Regions from separate parts of the Ancylobacter sp. TW_SC_1 genome, predicted to be linked through region 2. Evidence: predicted binding sites of a transcription regulator. Region 2 holds the regulator's gene; the other holds the start of a gene.
The links. The regulator PhoB, encoded in region 2, activates phosphate uptake and scavenging genes when phosphate is short. The targets are predictions, from matches to a motif close to TGTCATNNANCTGTCAT.
Positions count from the first base shown of each region.

Region 1: the regulator PhoB is predicted to act here: its motif matches at 4,767-4,783, upstream of AC1PZ7_RS12460 (Na/Pi symporter).

Region 1 is NZ_CM166365.1:2,692,066-2,699,239, forward strand. It holds gene thrS (threonine--tRNA ligase) at 1-62, shown strand, start outside; gene AC1PZ7_RS12440 (hypothetical protein) at 289-603, opposite strand; gene AC1PZ7_RS12445 (PP2C family protein-serine/threonine phosphatase) at 869-2,047, shown strand; gene AC1PZ7_RS12450 (response regulator) at 2,065-4,356, shown strand; gene AC1PZ7_RS12455 (response regulator) at 4,371-4,742, shown strand; gene AC1PZ7_RS12460 (Na/Pi symporter) at 4,932-6,527, shown strand; gene AC1PZ7_RS12465 (ATP-binding protein) at 6,535-6,957, opposite strand; gene AC1PZ7_RS12470 (STAS domain-containing protein) at 6,992-7,174, opposite strand, start outside.
Region 2 is NZ_CM166365.1:434,414-441,587, reverse strand. It holds gene pstC (phosphate ABC transporter permease subunit PstC) at 1-842, shown strand, start outside; gene pstA (phosphate ABC transporter permease PstA) at 853-1,686, shown strand; gene pstB (phosphate ABC transporter ATP-binding protein PstB) at 1,695-2,516, shown strand; gene phoU (phosphate signaling complex protein PhoU) at 2,542-3,255, shown strand; gene phoB (phosphate regulon transcriptional regulator PhoB) at 3,293-3,994, shown strand; gene AC1PZ7_RS01975 (bifunctional transcriptional activator/DNA repair enzyme AdaA) at 4,048-5,127, opposite strand; gene AC1PZ7_RS01970 (SDR family oxidoreductase) at 5,248-6,012, opposite strand; gene AC1PZ7_RS01965 (LysR family transcriptional regulator) at 6,140-7,063, shown strand; gene AC1PZ7_RS01960 (polyhydroxyalkanoate depolymerase) at 7,096-7,174, opposite strand, start outside.

The DNA of each region.
Region 1 (7,174 bases), 2.3 Mb from region 2:
TGGACGAGGCGCTGGCCTCGCTGGTGGCGGAAGCCAGCCCGCCGGACCTGCAGCGGGACTGAGGGCTTCAGCCTCTTACACCGCGAGGACCGGGCCCGGTCCGGTCCTCCACGCCTTAGCTGAGGTCAAAGTCGTGGATCCCCGGGCCGATCCCCGGGGATGACGGCGCTCGTGCGGATGAGGCCGCTGAAGAAGCGTCATCCCGAGGCGCCCGGCGCCTGTGCGCGTCGAGTCCGGCCGCCGGCTGGTACCTCGGCATGACGGGGCAAAGATGGCCCCGGTTGCCTTTCACTTCTCCGGCGTCTCGGCGGGCCGGACCGGGGCGGGCGCGGGCGGTGCCGGTGTCACCGTCGCCGGTGGCGGCGCGGTATAAGGCAGGGTGTTCCGCCTCTGGCTCGGATTGCTGGTGGCGCCCGGCACGTTGAGCCGGCGCTGCTGCGGCGTCCAGTAGGACGGGCCCTGCATCAGGTTCTGGCTGTTCGGCTGAACCGAATCGCGGCGTGGCGGCATGGACTGCACCGGCCTTGTCTGAATCTGCGCGAGGGCCGCGTTGCCCGTGATGTCCAGCATCAATAGCAGCGCGGCGGTTGGGATGATCTTCATCGGTGAACGTCACGCCTCCCTGATCCCCTATTTAGGCGCCCGTGGGCGGCACCGCCATGGCCGGCGCCAAATGGGCGCATCACGTTGCGGGAGGCGTCGCGCCGGGGGCGATCGGTGCAATATTTGTCGCGGCACCCCCGTCCGGCGGCGTTGCTATGGCGGGTCATTGTGTGGATAGTCCGCGCTTGCCCCGCATCGGCCTGCCTCGCATTGGCGTGCCCGGCGCCGGGCAGTGTCGGGGTCGGAGCACGGTGGAAGCGGGATCATGACGGACCAGAACGCTGCGATTCTGGTGGTCGACGATGTCGCGGAGAACCGGGACCTGCTGATACGCCGCCTGAGGCGGCTCGGATTCTCGCACATGGACGAGGCCGAGAACGGCCACCAGGCGCTCGCCGCGATCGACCGCAAGGCCTACGACCTCGTCCTGCTCGACATCATGATGCCGGAACTCGACGGTTTCGGCGTGCTCGATCAGCTCCGCGCGGACGGGCGCATCAATGATCTGCCGGTCATCGTTGTCTCGGCGCTGAACGAGATCGAGCCGGTGGTGCGCTGCATCGAGCTGGGCGCCGACGATTTCATCTTCAAGCCGTTCAACCCGACGCTGCTGCGCGCCCGCGTGCTCGCCACGCTGGAGAAGAAGGGCCTGCGCGACCGCACGCGCGACGAGCTCAAGCGCAAGCAGGCCGAGCTGGCCGAGGCGCGCACCCTGCAGCTGGCGCTGGTACCGCCGCCCTTCGCCGGCCCGTTCGGCGGGCGCAGGCTCGCCATCGACGTGCTGCTGGAGCCGGCCAAGGAAGTCGGCGGCGATCTCGTGGATTATTTCCCGGTCGGCGACACGCATATGGTGCTGGTCGTCGGCGACGTCTCCGACAAGGGGGCGGGCGCGGCGCTGATGATGGCGCGCACCCATTCGATGTTCCGCTCGCTCGGCACGCGCCCCGACGCGGCCGAACTCTTCGCCGATCCGGCACGCGCGGCGGGGTTGGTCAACGACGCGCTGGCGCGAGGCAACGCGTCCTGCATGTTCGTGACGCTGCTGCTGGCGGTGCTCGACGTGGCGAGCGGCACCCTGGCCTATGTGCGCGCGGGCCATGTGCCGCCCTATCTGCGTGCGGTCGACGGAACGGTGTCGCGGCTCACCGCCGCCGGCGGGCCGGCGCTCGGGGTGATGGAAGAGTTTGCCTTCGGCGCCGCCTCGATCACGCTGGCGCCTGGCGAGCGGCTGATGGTGGTGACCGACGGGCTGACCGAGGCGCACGATCATGCCGGTGACCTCTATGGCGAGGAGCGGGTCGGCATGTTTCTCGCCGCGCTCGGCGAGGAGAAGGAGCCGCTGCCGCGCCTCGCGGCGGGGGTGCGGGCGTTCGAGGCCGGGCTGCCGGCCTTCGACGACATGGCGGCGCTGCTGCTGACGCTGGATCCGCCCGGCGCGGCGTGAGGGGACGAGAGGAACGGATGACCGAGGACGAGTGGGTGAGCGAGGCGACCTTGCTGCGCGCGACGCTGGAGAACATGTCGCAGGGCGTCGCCATGTACGACGCCCGGCACCGGCTGGTGACGTGGAACCAGCTGTTTCGCGACTATCTCGACATGCCGGAGGAGTTCCTCGGCACCGAGCACACCTTCTCCGACTACATCCGCTATCTCGGCGCGCGCGGCGAATTCGGCGACGTCGACATCGAGACCGCGCTCGCCCAGCGCCTCGCCCAGCTGGAGACGCCGCACCGCTTCGAGCGCACGCGGCCGGACGGCACCATCCTCGAAGTGCGGCGCGATCCTGTGCCGGGCGGCGGTTTCATCGCCATCTACACCGACATCACCGAGCGCAAGCTCGCCGAGATGAAGCTGCGCGAGGACGAGGAGCAATTGCGCGCCATCGACGCGGCGGCGCCGGTCGGCCTCGTCATCATGGATTTCGCGCACAACGTCATCCGACATTCCAATGGCTGTTTCGGCCGCCTGATCGGCCGCGACGTCGCCACGCTGATCGGCCAGCCGGTCTCGGTGTTGCTCGGCGATGCGGAAAAAGGCCGGCAGCTCGTCGACGTCCTCACCAGCCCGTCCACCGAGCGGCAGGAGTTCAACCTGCCGCATGCGGACGGCTCGACGATCTCCACCATCGTCTCGCATGAGCGGCTCGACTTTCGCGGCACGCCGGCGGTGATCGCCACCTTCGTCGACATCAGCGACCGCGTGCGCATGGAGCATCAGCTGCGCGAGGCCAAGGAGGCGGCGGAATCGGCCAGCCAGGTGAAATCGGCCTTCCTCGCCAATATGAGCCACGAGCTGCGCACGCCGCTCAACGCCATCATCGGCTACAGCGAGATCCTCTCCGAGGACGCCGCCGACAATGGCGACACCGCCATGGTCGCCGACCTCGACAAGATCCAGGCGGCCGGCAAGCACCTTCTGGGGCTGATCAACGACATCCTCGACCTCTCGAAGATCGAGGCCGGGCGGATGGACGTCTATCTCGAACAGGTGTTCCTGAGCCGGATGGTCGACGAGGTGAAGACCATCGTCAGCCCGATGATGCAGAAGAACGCCAACCAGCTGGTGATCGACTGCCCGATCGACATCGGCACGCTGCGCACCGACCTCACCAAGCTGAAGCAGAGCCTCATCAACCTGCTGAGCAATGCCGCCAAGTTCACCAAGGACGGCACCGTGACGCTGCGCATCTCGCGCGACAGGATGATCGACGGCTGCAGCGCCATCCGCTTCGATGTCACCGACAGCGGCATCGGCATGAGCGAGGAGCAGATGGGCCGCCTGTTCCAGGCGTTCACCCAGGCGGATTCCTCGACCACCCGCAATTTCGGCGGTACCGGGCTCGGCCTCACCATCACCAAGCATTTCGCCGCCATGCTGGGCGGCACGATCTCGGTAAAGAGCGAGGCGGGCAAGGGGTCGACCTTCACCATCGAGCTGCCGGTCGAGACGCATGTCGCGCCCGCCGAGAGCGGTGCGGCGGACATCGTCGATCCGGGCGCTCCCTCCGAGCCGGGCGCGATCACCGTGCTGGTGGTCGACGACGACCCGGCGGTGCATGAAGTGCTCGCGGCGACGCTCGGCAAGGAGGGCTACCTCCTGCGCCACGCCCGCGACGGCATCGAGGCGCTCAACATCATGCGCAAGGAGCCGCCGGACATCGTCACGCTCGACGTGATGATGCCGAAGATCGACGGCTGGTCGGTGCTCGGCATCATGAAGTCCGAGCCCGAGCTGGAGCATATCCCGGTCATCATGCTCACTATCGTCGACGACCGGAACCTCGGCTATTCGCTCGGCGCGTCGGAATACATGACCAAGCCGGTCGACCGGCAGCGGCTGATCGCGCTGATCCACAAATTCGCCCCCGGCGCCGACGAGGGCGTGGTGCTGGTGGTGGACGACGACCCGCAGGTGCGCGCCATGGTGCGTACGACCATCGAGGGCGCCGGGCTCGCCGTGGCCGAGGCCGGCAACGGGCAGGAGGCGATCGGCTGGCTCGATGCTCACCATCCGCCGTCGCTGGTGCTGCTCGACCTGATGATGCCGGTGATGGACGGCTTCACCTTCCTCGAAAAGGTGCGGGCGGTACCGAAATATGCCGAGCTGCCCATCGTCGTGCTGACCGCCAAGGAACTGACGGATCACGAGCGCGATTTCCTGGCGCGCAACACGCTGCTGATCCTCAACAAGAGCGCGCAGCCGATCGGCACGCTCGGTTCGGCTCTGGCGCATATCGCCGGTCGCGGCCATTGAACGGAGCGGGAGCGATGGCGAAGATTCTTCTGGTCGAAGACAATGAGATGAACCGCGACATGCTCTCGCGGCGGCTCGCACGCAACGGCTTCGAGGTGGTGATCGCGGTGAACGGGCAGGAGGGCGTCGATCTCGCTCTGTCGGAGAAGCCGGCGCTGATCCTCATGGACATGAGCCTGCCGGTGCTCGACGGCTGGGAGGCGACGCGCCAGGTGAAGGCCCATCCCGAGACCGCCGGCATACCGGTGATCGCCCTCACGGCCCACGCCATGGCCAAGGACCGCGAGGACGCCATGGCCGCCGGCTGCGACGACTTCGACACCAAGCCGGTGGAACTGCCGCGCCTGCTCGGCAAGATCAAGGCGCAGCTCGGCATGGCCGAGTGAGCGGGCCGCAGCGGGCGTGCGTCTTGTCACCGTCCCGTCATATGACGACCCGATAACGGCGTACGTCTTGCCTATCCCGACTCGGCCGGCGTTTCGTCGGCCGGATTTTTTCAGGCGTGATTTCCCCAGGCGTGCTTGTCCATTGAAGGGCCGTCCCGTGTCCGTTCGAAGCAGAGAGTAGTCGGGCGTATGGCGACGATCGCGCTTCTGCTGAGCGGCCTGGGACTCTTCTTCATCGGCGTCCGGGGGCTTTCGAGCAACCTTGTGCCGCTGGTCGGGCGCCGCGCGCGCGCGGCCTTCGCCCACGCGCTGCGCGGGCCGTTCAGCGTCGCCGTCAACGGCACCATCGCCGGCATGGTGACGCAGAGCTCGACGGCGGTGTCGTGGATCGTCGTGTCCTTCGTGCGCGGCGGCGTGCTGACCGACGGACCGGCGCTGCTGGCACCGACCTGGGCGAATGTCGGCACCTCGCTGCTGCCGCTCATCGTCGCCATCGACACCTCGACCGTCGCGGGAATCGTGATCGGCGTGGTCGGCTTCGCCACCTATTTCCGGCTCGCCCGCGGCGACCGCATGCGCAACGTGCTGGAGGCGGCGCTTGGGGCGGCGCTGCTGCTGTTCGGCATGCATCTCGTCTCCGTCGCCGTCGGTCCTATGCGCGAGGCGCTGATGCACCATCCCTGGTGGGATTCGGCGGTGCAGAACCCATGGCTCCTGGCACTGCTCGGCGCCGGCTTCTCGGTCGCGGCGCAGTCCTCCTCGGTGGCGGCGGCGCTGGCCGTGGCGGCGGTCGGCGGCGGGCTGCTCGACCTCTGGTCGGCGTTGCCGCTGATCGCCGGGGCCAACGCCGCCGCCATGATCAACAACGCGGCGCTGATTCCGGGCGAGACCAGTCCTGGCCGCGTCGTCTTCAGCCTGCAGGTGGTGCAGAAGGCCGGCGGGTCGATATTGCTGGCGGCTCTCGCCCTCTTTGCCGCCTGGCGCCCGGACGCCATGGCGGCGCTGCTCGGGCCGGAAGGACACGATGTCGGCGCCGAGCTGGCGCTGGTCTTCCTCGCCGCGCAGATCGGCGGTGCGACCATCGCGGCCCTGATGCAGAAGACGACCCGCCGCATCGTGGCGCGCCTGCTGCCGATGGACGCGGCCGAGACGCTGTCGCAACCTGCCTTCCTGATGCGCGAGGCGCTGAACGACACGGCGGCCGCGCTCGACCTGTCGACCCGCGAGGTGGCGCGCCTGAGCGCGCGGCTGCCGCAGCTGCTCGAGCATGTGCGCGAGGAGGGCGACGTCTCCGTGCCGCCGGCGCCGGTGCTGCGCGCCGCCGGGTCGAGCCTGTCGGGTTCCATCAAGTCCTACCTCGCCTCGCTGCTCGACGCGCATCTCGCGCGGGACCAGGTGGCGGTCGCGCTGCTGCTCGACGACGCGGCGACCAATGCCGGGGCACTGCATGAGGCGGTGGCGGACTATGCTCTCGAGGCGGCGACGGCGCGCGACCTGCCGACGGCGCAGCGGCTGACCGAGGCGCTGCATCTGCTGCTCGGCGCGGTGGCCGAACATGCGGAGAGCCTCGGCGCGGAGGAGCCGGACCTGGTGCTGAGCCTTCTGGGCCATCGCGACCATCTGATGGAGGAACTGCGCCAGCGGCTGTCCTCGCAGCAGGAGATATCGACCCAGGTGCAGAACGCGCTGTTCCGCATGACGGTGCTGTTCGAGCGCATCGTCTGGCTGGCACGCCGGCTGGTGAACGACTTTACCCAGGTGCACCGCGCGCTGAACGCCTCCTGAGACCTCGTCAGGCGGCGAGGGAAAAGCCCAGCCGGAGGACGTTGCGTCCCCCCGCTCGCTCATAGGCGAAGCTGTCGCTGAGGGTCCGCACCAGATGCACCCCGAGCCCGCCGATGCGGCGGTCCTCGACCGTGCCGGTGACGTCGGGCGCGGGGGCGGCGAAGGGGTCGAACGGCTCGCCGTCGTCGCTGAAGACGAGTTCGAGCCGGTCGCCGACGCGCCGCACCCGCACCTCGATCTCGCCGTCACGGCCGTCGGGATAGCCGTAGTCGACCGCGTTGTTGAAGAACTCGTCGACCGCGAGCTGGAGCCGGTAGGCCGGCGTCGGCGCGATGCCCGCCTCCGCGACGAAGGCCTCGATCCGGTCGATCAGCCCATCGAGCTGGCCCAGATCGTTCCTGAGGCGGATGTCGAGCTCAAGGTCGGTCATGGCCCGTTCCGCCGGTCCGGCTGGCTGGGTTCGGTCAGACTAGCGTGGCGAGTGCCGCCTCGCGGTTCTGGTGGATCGGGATGAGGGTCGAGAAGCCGCTGACGTCAAACACCTCATGCACCTGCGGAACCAGGCCGCAGACGGCGAGCGTGGCGCCCGAGCTGCGCGCCAGCTTGGTGGCCTTGAGCACCACGCGCAGACCCGCGGAGCTGATGTA
Region 2 (7,174 bases):
TCATCATCGCCATGCTGTTCGAGGGTGGGCTTCCCGCCTTGCGGGAGTTTGGCATCAACTTCCTCTGGTCGACGACCTGGAACCCGGTGACCGAGAAGTTCGGCGCCGGCGTCATGGTGTTCGGCACCATCTTCAGCGCCGTCATCGCCGTCGTGATCGCGCTGCCGCTGTCCTTCGGCATCGGCTTTTTCCTGACCGAGATCGCGCCGGGCGCCCTGCGCCGGCCGATCGGCGTGGCGATCCAGCTGCTCGCAGCCATTCCCTCGATCATCTACGGCATGTGGGGCTTCTTCGTCGTCGTGCCGCTGATGGCCGCCTATGTGCAGCCGCCGCTGATCGACTGGCTGGGCCCGCTCCCCTTCATCGGCGCGTTGTTCCAGGGCCCGCCGCTCGGCGCCGGCATGCTCACCGCCGGCCTGATCATGGCGATCATGATCCTGCCCTTCATCACCGCGATGTTCGTCGAGGTGCTGGAATCGGTGCCGCCGATGATCAAGGAATCCGCCTACGGCGTTGGCGCCACCACCTATGAGGTCTACCGCAACGTCTCGGTGCCCTATGGCCGCACCGCCATGGTCGGCGCGGTGATGCTCGGCCTCGGCCGTGCGCTCGGCGAGACCATGGCCGTGACCTTCGTCATCGGCAACGCCACCCGCATGTCGGCCTCGCTCTTCGCACCAGGCTCGACCATCGCCTCGACCATCGCCAACGAGTTTCCCGAGGCCGCGCCCGGCTCGCTGAAGCTGCAGTCGCTGCTCGAGCTCGGCTTCATCCTGTTCGTGATTTCGTTCATCGTGCTCGCGCTGTCGCGCCTTCTCGTTCGCTCTAAGCTGAAGGGCTGAGGAAGCTTACATGTCATCGCTCGTCCGCCGCCGCGCGACCGACTACACAGTCAAGGTCATCAGCACGCTCTTCGCCGTGCTGGCCCTGCTCCTGCTGGCCTGGATCCTCTGGACCCTGGTGATCCGCGGCCTGCCCGCGCTCGGCCCGCACGTGTTCACCCGCATCACCCTTCCGCCCGGGCAGGAGGGCGGTCTTCTCAACGCGATCGTCGGCTCGCTGATCCAGATCGGCATCGCTCTCGTGGTCGGCACGCCCATCGGCCTGATGTGCGGCACCTTCCTCGCCGAGAACGGCCGCGGCACGCAGGTCGGCAACGCGGTTCGCTTCGTCAACGACGTGCTGCTCTCCGCGCCGTCGATCCTCATCGGCCTGTTTGTCTACCAGATCCTCGTCATGCCCTTTGGCGGGTTCTCCGGCTGGGCCGGCGCGGTGGCGCTCGCCATCATCATCATCCCGGTCGTCGTGCGCACCACCGAGGACATGCTCAACCTCGTGCCGATCGGCCTGCGCGAGGCGGCGTTCGCGCTCGGCGCGCCGCAGTGGAAGGTCGTCACCTTCGTGACCTGGAGAGCGGCACGCGCGGGCATCGTCACTGGCATCCTGCTGGCGGTCGCCCGCGCCGCCGGCGAGACGGCGCCGCTGCTGTTCACCTCGCTCGGCAACAATAGTTGGTCGCTCGACATGAACAGCCCCATGGCCAGCCTGCCGATCGCCATCTACCAGTACGCCGCCAGCCCCTTCGACGACTGGGTGGCTCTGGCCTGGGCGGGCGCCCTCATCATCACCGTCGGGGTTCTGACCCTGAACATCCTTTCCCGCCTCGTCCTGGCGAAGATGAAGTGAGACGGACCATGAACTTCGCACCCGAAACGTCGATCGACATCGCCTCCGCCGTCAATCGCGCCACCGCGCCGTCGGCCGAGTCCAAGCTCAAGGTCGAGAAGCTCAACTTCTATTACGGCGACAACCATGCGCTGAAGAACATCAACTTCGACATTCCCGAGAAGCGCGTCACCGCGATGATCGGGCCGTCGGGCTGCGGCAAGTCCACGCTGCTGCGCATCTTCAACCGCATGTACCAGCTCTATCCGGGCCAGCGCGCGGAAGGGAAGATCCTGTTCGACGGCGCCGACCTGCTGAGCAAGGATCTGGATTCCACCGTGGTGCGCTCGCGCATCGGCATGGTGTTCCAGAAGCCGACGCCGTTCCCGATGTCGATCTACGACAACATCGCCTTCGGCGTGAAGCTGCACGAGCGCCTCAACAAGGCGCAGATGGACGAGCGCGTGGAATGGTGCCTGCGCAAGGCGGCGATCTGGGAGGAGACCAAGGACCGTCTCCACACCTCGGCGCTCGGCATGTCCGGCGGCCAGCAGCAGCGCCTGTGCATCGCCCGCACCATCGCGGTGCGTCCGGAAGTGATCCTGCTCGACGAGCCGACCTCGGCGCTCGATCCGATTTCGACCTCGAAGATCGAGGATCTGATCGACGAGCTGAAGCAGGAATTCACCATCGTCATCGTCACGCACAACATGCAGCAGGCGGCGCGCTGTGCCGACATCACCTCGTTCTTCTATCTCGGCGAACTGATCGAGGTCGCCGCGTCGAACGAGATCTTCACCAACCCGCGCGAAGCCCGCACCCGCGACTACATCACCGGCCGCTTCGGCTGAACGCACGACGAGAGAGGCCTGACCCATGACCGAACATATCGTCTCGTCGTTCGACACCGACCTGAAGGAACTCGGCCGCCGCGTGGTCGAGATGGGCGGACAGTCCGAACGCCTTGTCGCCGACTCCGTGCAGGCGCTTGTCAAGCGCGACAGCGAGCTCGCCCAGAAGGTGATCGTGCTCGACGGTCCGGTCGATCTGTTGCAGCGGGAGATCGAGGAGAAGGCGGTGCTCATCATCGCCCGCCGCCAGCCGCTGGCCGGCGACCTGCGCGAGATCGTCGCCGCCATGCGCATCGCCAACGATCTGGAGCGCATCGGCGACCTCGCCAAGAACACCGCCAAGCGCGTCCTCGCCCTCACCGGCGAGTTCCATCCGCAGAAGCTGGTGCGCGGCGTGGAGCACATGTCGACCATCGTGCTCGAGCAGCTCAAGATGGTGCTCGATTCCTACGCGAGCCGCGACGAGACCCGTGCCTTGGAAGTCTGGCAGCGCGATGGCGAGGTCGACGTGCTCTACACCTCGCTGTTCCGCGAACTCCTCACCTACATGATGGAGGACCCGCGCAACATCTCGCTGTGCACGCACCTGCTGTTCTGCGCCAAGAACATCGAGCGCATCGGCGACCACGCCACCAACATTGCCGAGACGATCCACTATCTCGTCACCGGTCAGCTCCTGACGGAGGAACGGCCGAAGCAGGACACCAGCAGCCTGACCAGCGTGGCGTTCCCGGCCTGAGGCCCCCGGTGCCCCACGAACGATCGGGAACCAGACCATGCCGACCAATATTCTGATCGTGGAGGATGAGGAGCCCCTCACCCTCCTGCTGCGCTACAATCTCGAATCCGAGGGATATGCGGTCGAGAGCGTCGGGCGCGGCGACGAGGCCGAGACCCGGCTGCGCGAAAGCGTCCCGGATCTGCTGATCCTCGACTGGATGCTGCCGGGGCTCTCCGGCATCGAGCTGTGCCGGCGCCTGCGCGCGCGCCCCGACACGGAGCGCATGCCGATCCTCATGCTCACCGCGCGCGGTGAGGAGACCGAGCGGGTGCGCGGCCTCGCCACCGGCGCGGATGACTATGTCGTCAAGCCCTTCTCGGTTCCCGAACTGGTGGCGCGGGTGCGGGCGCTGCTGCGCCGGGCCAAGCCCGAGCACATCTCGACCCTGCTGCGCGCCGGCGACATCGAGCTCGACCGCGAGACCAAGCGGGTGCACCGCGCCGGCCGCGAGCTGCATCTCGGCCCCACCGAGTTCCGCCTGCTGGAATTTCTCATGCAGTCGCCGGGACGGGTCTATTCGCGCGAGCAGCTGCTCGACGGCGTGTGGGGACAGGACGTCTATATCGACGAGCGGACGGTCGACGTGCATGTCGGACGCCTGCGCAAGGCACTCAACCGGGCGCGTCAGCCGGACCCGATCCGCACCGTGCGCGGCTCCGGCTACTCGTTCAACGAGATGTTCGCCCGGGCGCACTGACGGGCCGTCCAAGCTGCGCATCGGCCGGGATGATGCGGGGGGGTGGCGTCGCATCACCCCGTCGCGGCGACCCTGTCGCGACCCTGCCGGTACTGCTGCTCGATCTCCAGAAGCCGCTGCTTGCGCCAGAGCCCGCCGCCATAGCCGGTCAGCGAGCCGTCCGCGCCGATGACGCGGTGGCAGGGGATCACCAGCGCGATCTGGTTGGCGCCGTTCGCCCGGGCGACGGCGCGGATCGCCGAGGGCTGCCCCATCCGGCGGGCGATTTCCGAATAGCTCACCGTCGCGCCGGGTGGAATCTGCCGCAGCTCGGACCAGACGGCGCGCGTGAACGCGCTGCCGTCGAGTGCCAGCGGCGTCCGGAAGGCGGCCGACGTACCGGCGAAGAAGTCGGCGAGCTCGGCGCGGATCTGCTCGGTGGGGGCGTAACCGCCGATTCCGAGATCGCCGCGCGCCCGCTTCCGCAGCCGCGCGATCTCGGCCGGCAAACCCTTGCGCTCGATGAATTCCAGCAGGTGCAGATGGGAGGCGCTGCAGATGGCGATCATGTCGCCAAGCGGCGTGCTGATCCAGTCGGCCAGCAGCGTGCCATGCCCGGCGATGTCGCCCGGCGCGCAGCCCATGAGCCGGGCGAAGGCGGCGCGGAAGGCGCTCGCCGACTGGAAGCCGGCGTCGTGCTGCGCGGTGATGACCTTGCCGCCGTCCGAGAGCGTCTCGAAGCCCTCTCTCAGCCGCCGGTGCCGCGCCATTTCGAGGAAGGTCATGCCGAATTGCCGCTTGAAGCTGCGTCGCACCGTCGACAGGTCGAACCCCATCCGTGCGACATGGTCCTCGCTCCAGCGGCGCGCGGGATGCTCATCGAGCGCGGCGAGCAGTGCCCCGATCGCCGGGTCGGCGCTCGCCGCGGGCTGCAGCGGATGGCAGCGCCGGCAGGGGCGGAAGCCGGCCTCGATGCACTCGCCGACCGTCGCGACGAAGGTGCAGTTCTCCGGCCTCGGCTTGCGCGCGGGGCAGGTCATCCGGCAGAAGATGCCGGTGGAGGCGACGCAGACATAAGCGCGGCCCTCATAGCCTTCGTCGCGGTCGAGAAGGGCGCGGTAGAGCGTCTCGTGATCGGGCAGATCGAACAGCATGGGCAAAATCTAGCATCGCCCGGATGGTGTGCCGCCGCAAATCGGGCGGTTATTTCCTCGCGCGGCATTGCCGCGCGACCTGGCTGCAGAGCGTACCGCCCGGGCGCCGTCCGTCACGGCTCAGGTACGGGTGATCGACAATCCGCCATCGACCAGATGCGCCGTGCCGGACACGAAGGACGCATCGTCCGAGGCGAGATAAAGCACTGAGCGGGCGATCTCCTCGGGCTGGCTGACACGCTTCAGCGCGTGCAGTCCGACGAGGAAGGCCTGTCCGGCCGCGTCGGGATTGCGTTCGCGGAACATCGGCGTGTCGACCGCGCCCGGAAGGATCGCGTTCACCCGCACGCCCTGCGGCCCGTATTCGGCGGCGAGCGCCTGCGTCAGGCCGATCAGGCCGGATTTCGACGCGGCATAGGCGGCGGTGCCGGGGAAGGCGACGGTGTAGCCGACGAAGGTGGAGGTGAAGATCACCGAGCCACCGCCATTCCTGAGCATCTGCGCGATCTGCTGCTGGGCGCCGTAGAAGGCGCCGGTCAGGTTGATCGCCAGCGCATCGTTCCAACCGGCCGCCGAGACATCGACACTGTCGCCGCCTTCACCGAGCGTGCCGGCATTGTTGAACGCAATGTCGAGCCGACCGTAGCGCTCGGTCGCCAACGCTACCAGCGCCTTGGCATAGTCCTGCGAGCGCACGTCGCCAGCCAGCGCCGTCGCTTCGCCGCCGGCAGCAGCAATCTCGGCGACCAGCGTGTCGAGTTCATCCTTGCGGCGGGCTCCGACCACAACCTTCGCGCCCTCGGCGGCGAACAGAAGCGCCGTTGCGCGACCGATGCCGGAGCTGGCACCTGTGACGATAGCCACCTTCGCGTTGAGACGTTGCATGAGATTTCCCCGTGATCGATGTCGCCGGCCGATCCGCGCCGGCCCGTTTTCGTCACAGAGTATGGCCCGTGTCTCCCGTTCGGATTAGTATGCCGATGGTGAACTTCGTGTCCGGAAAATCCGAACGATGAAACTCGACGGCATCGCGGTTTTCGTCGCCATCGCGGGAGCCGGCTCGATCAGCGAGGCCGCCCGCCGGCTGCGCGTGTCGAAATCCGTGGTGAGCGACCGCCTGGCCGAGCTGGAGCGCAGCCTTGGCGCCAGCCTCATTCACCGCTCGACCCGCAAGCTCTCGCTCACCGAGGACGGCGCGGCCTTCCTGGAGCGCGCCGCGCCTGCGCTGCGCGAGCTGGATTCCGCGGCCGCCGACCTTGCCGAGCGGCGGGGGACGCTCGCTGGTCCGCTGCGGCTCTCCGCGCCGGTCAGCTTCACCCGCCTGCATCTGGGGCCGGCGCTCTATCCGTTCCTGCGCGCCCATCCCGGCATCGAGCTGACGCTCGACCTCGACGACCGCCGCATCGACGCGCAGGCGGAAAGCTATGACGGGGTGATCCGGCACGGGCCGATGCACGACAGCCGGCTCGTTGCCTGGCGCCTCGCGCGCAGCCGCCGCCAACTGGTGGCGGCGCCGGACTATCTGGCACGACATGGCTCTCCGGGCAGCCTCTCCGCGCTCGATGGGCATCGCGGCATCTTCTACACACATCGCGGCATCGCCGACTGGCGTTTCGTGATGCCGGACCGCACGGTGCAGGTGCGCGCCCAGGTCGGCCTGCGGGTGAATAATGGCGAGGTGATGCGCGACGCCGCCATTGCCGGCCTTGGCATCGCGTTGCTGCCGATGTTCCTTGCCGGCGCGGCGATCAGGGCCGGCAGCCTCGACGTCGTGGACGTCGGCGCCGTCGCCGAGCCGGAGTTCATCTATGTCGCGCATCCCGAAGGGCGCCGCCCCTCGGCCAAGCTGCGCGCATTGGCTGATTGCCTGCGCGCGGCCTTCGGCGATCCGCCCTATTGGGAAATCGGAACCCAGAAGGGTGCCTCCGCCGATTGACACGGCACGGAGAGCAAGACGGGGCGCCCGTCTTACTCCGGCTGGTTGTGGCCCTTCTTCGGCCAGTTGTGCGAGAGCACGAAGTCGGAGATGCGCGGGGCGATCTCGGCA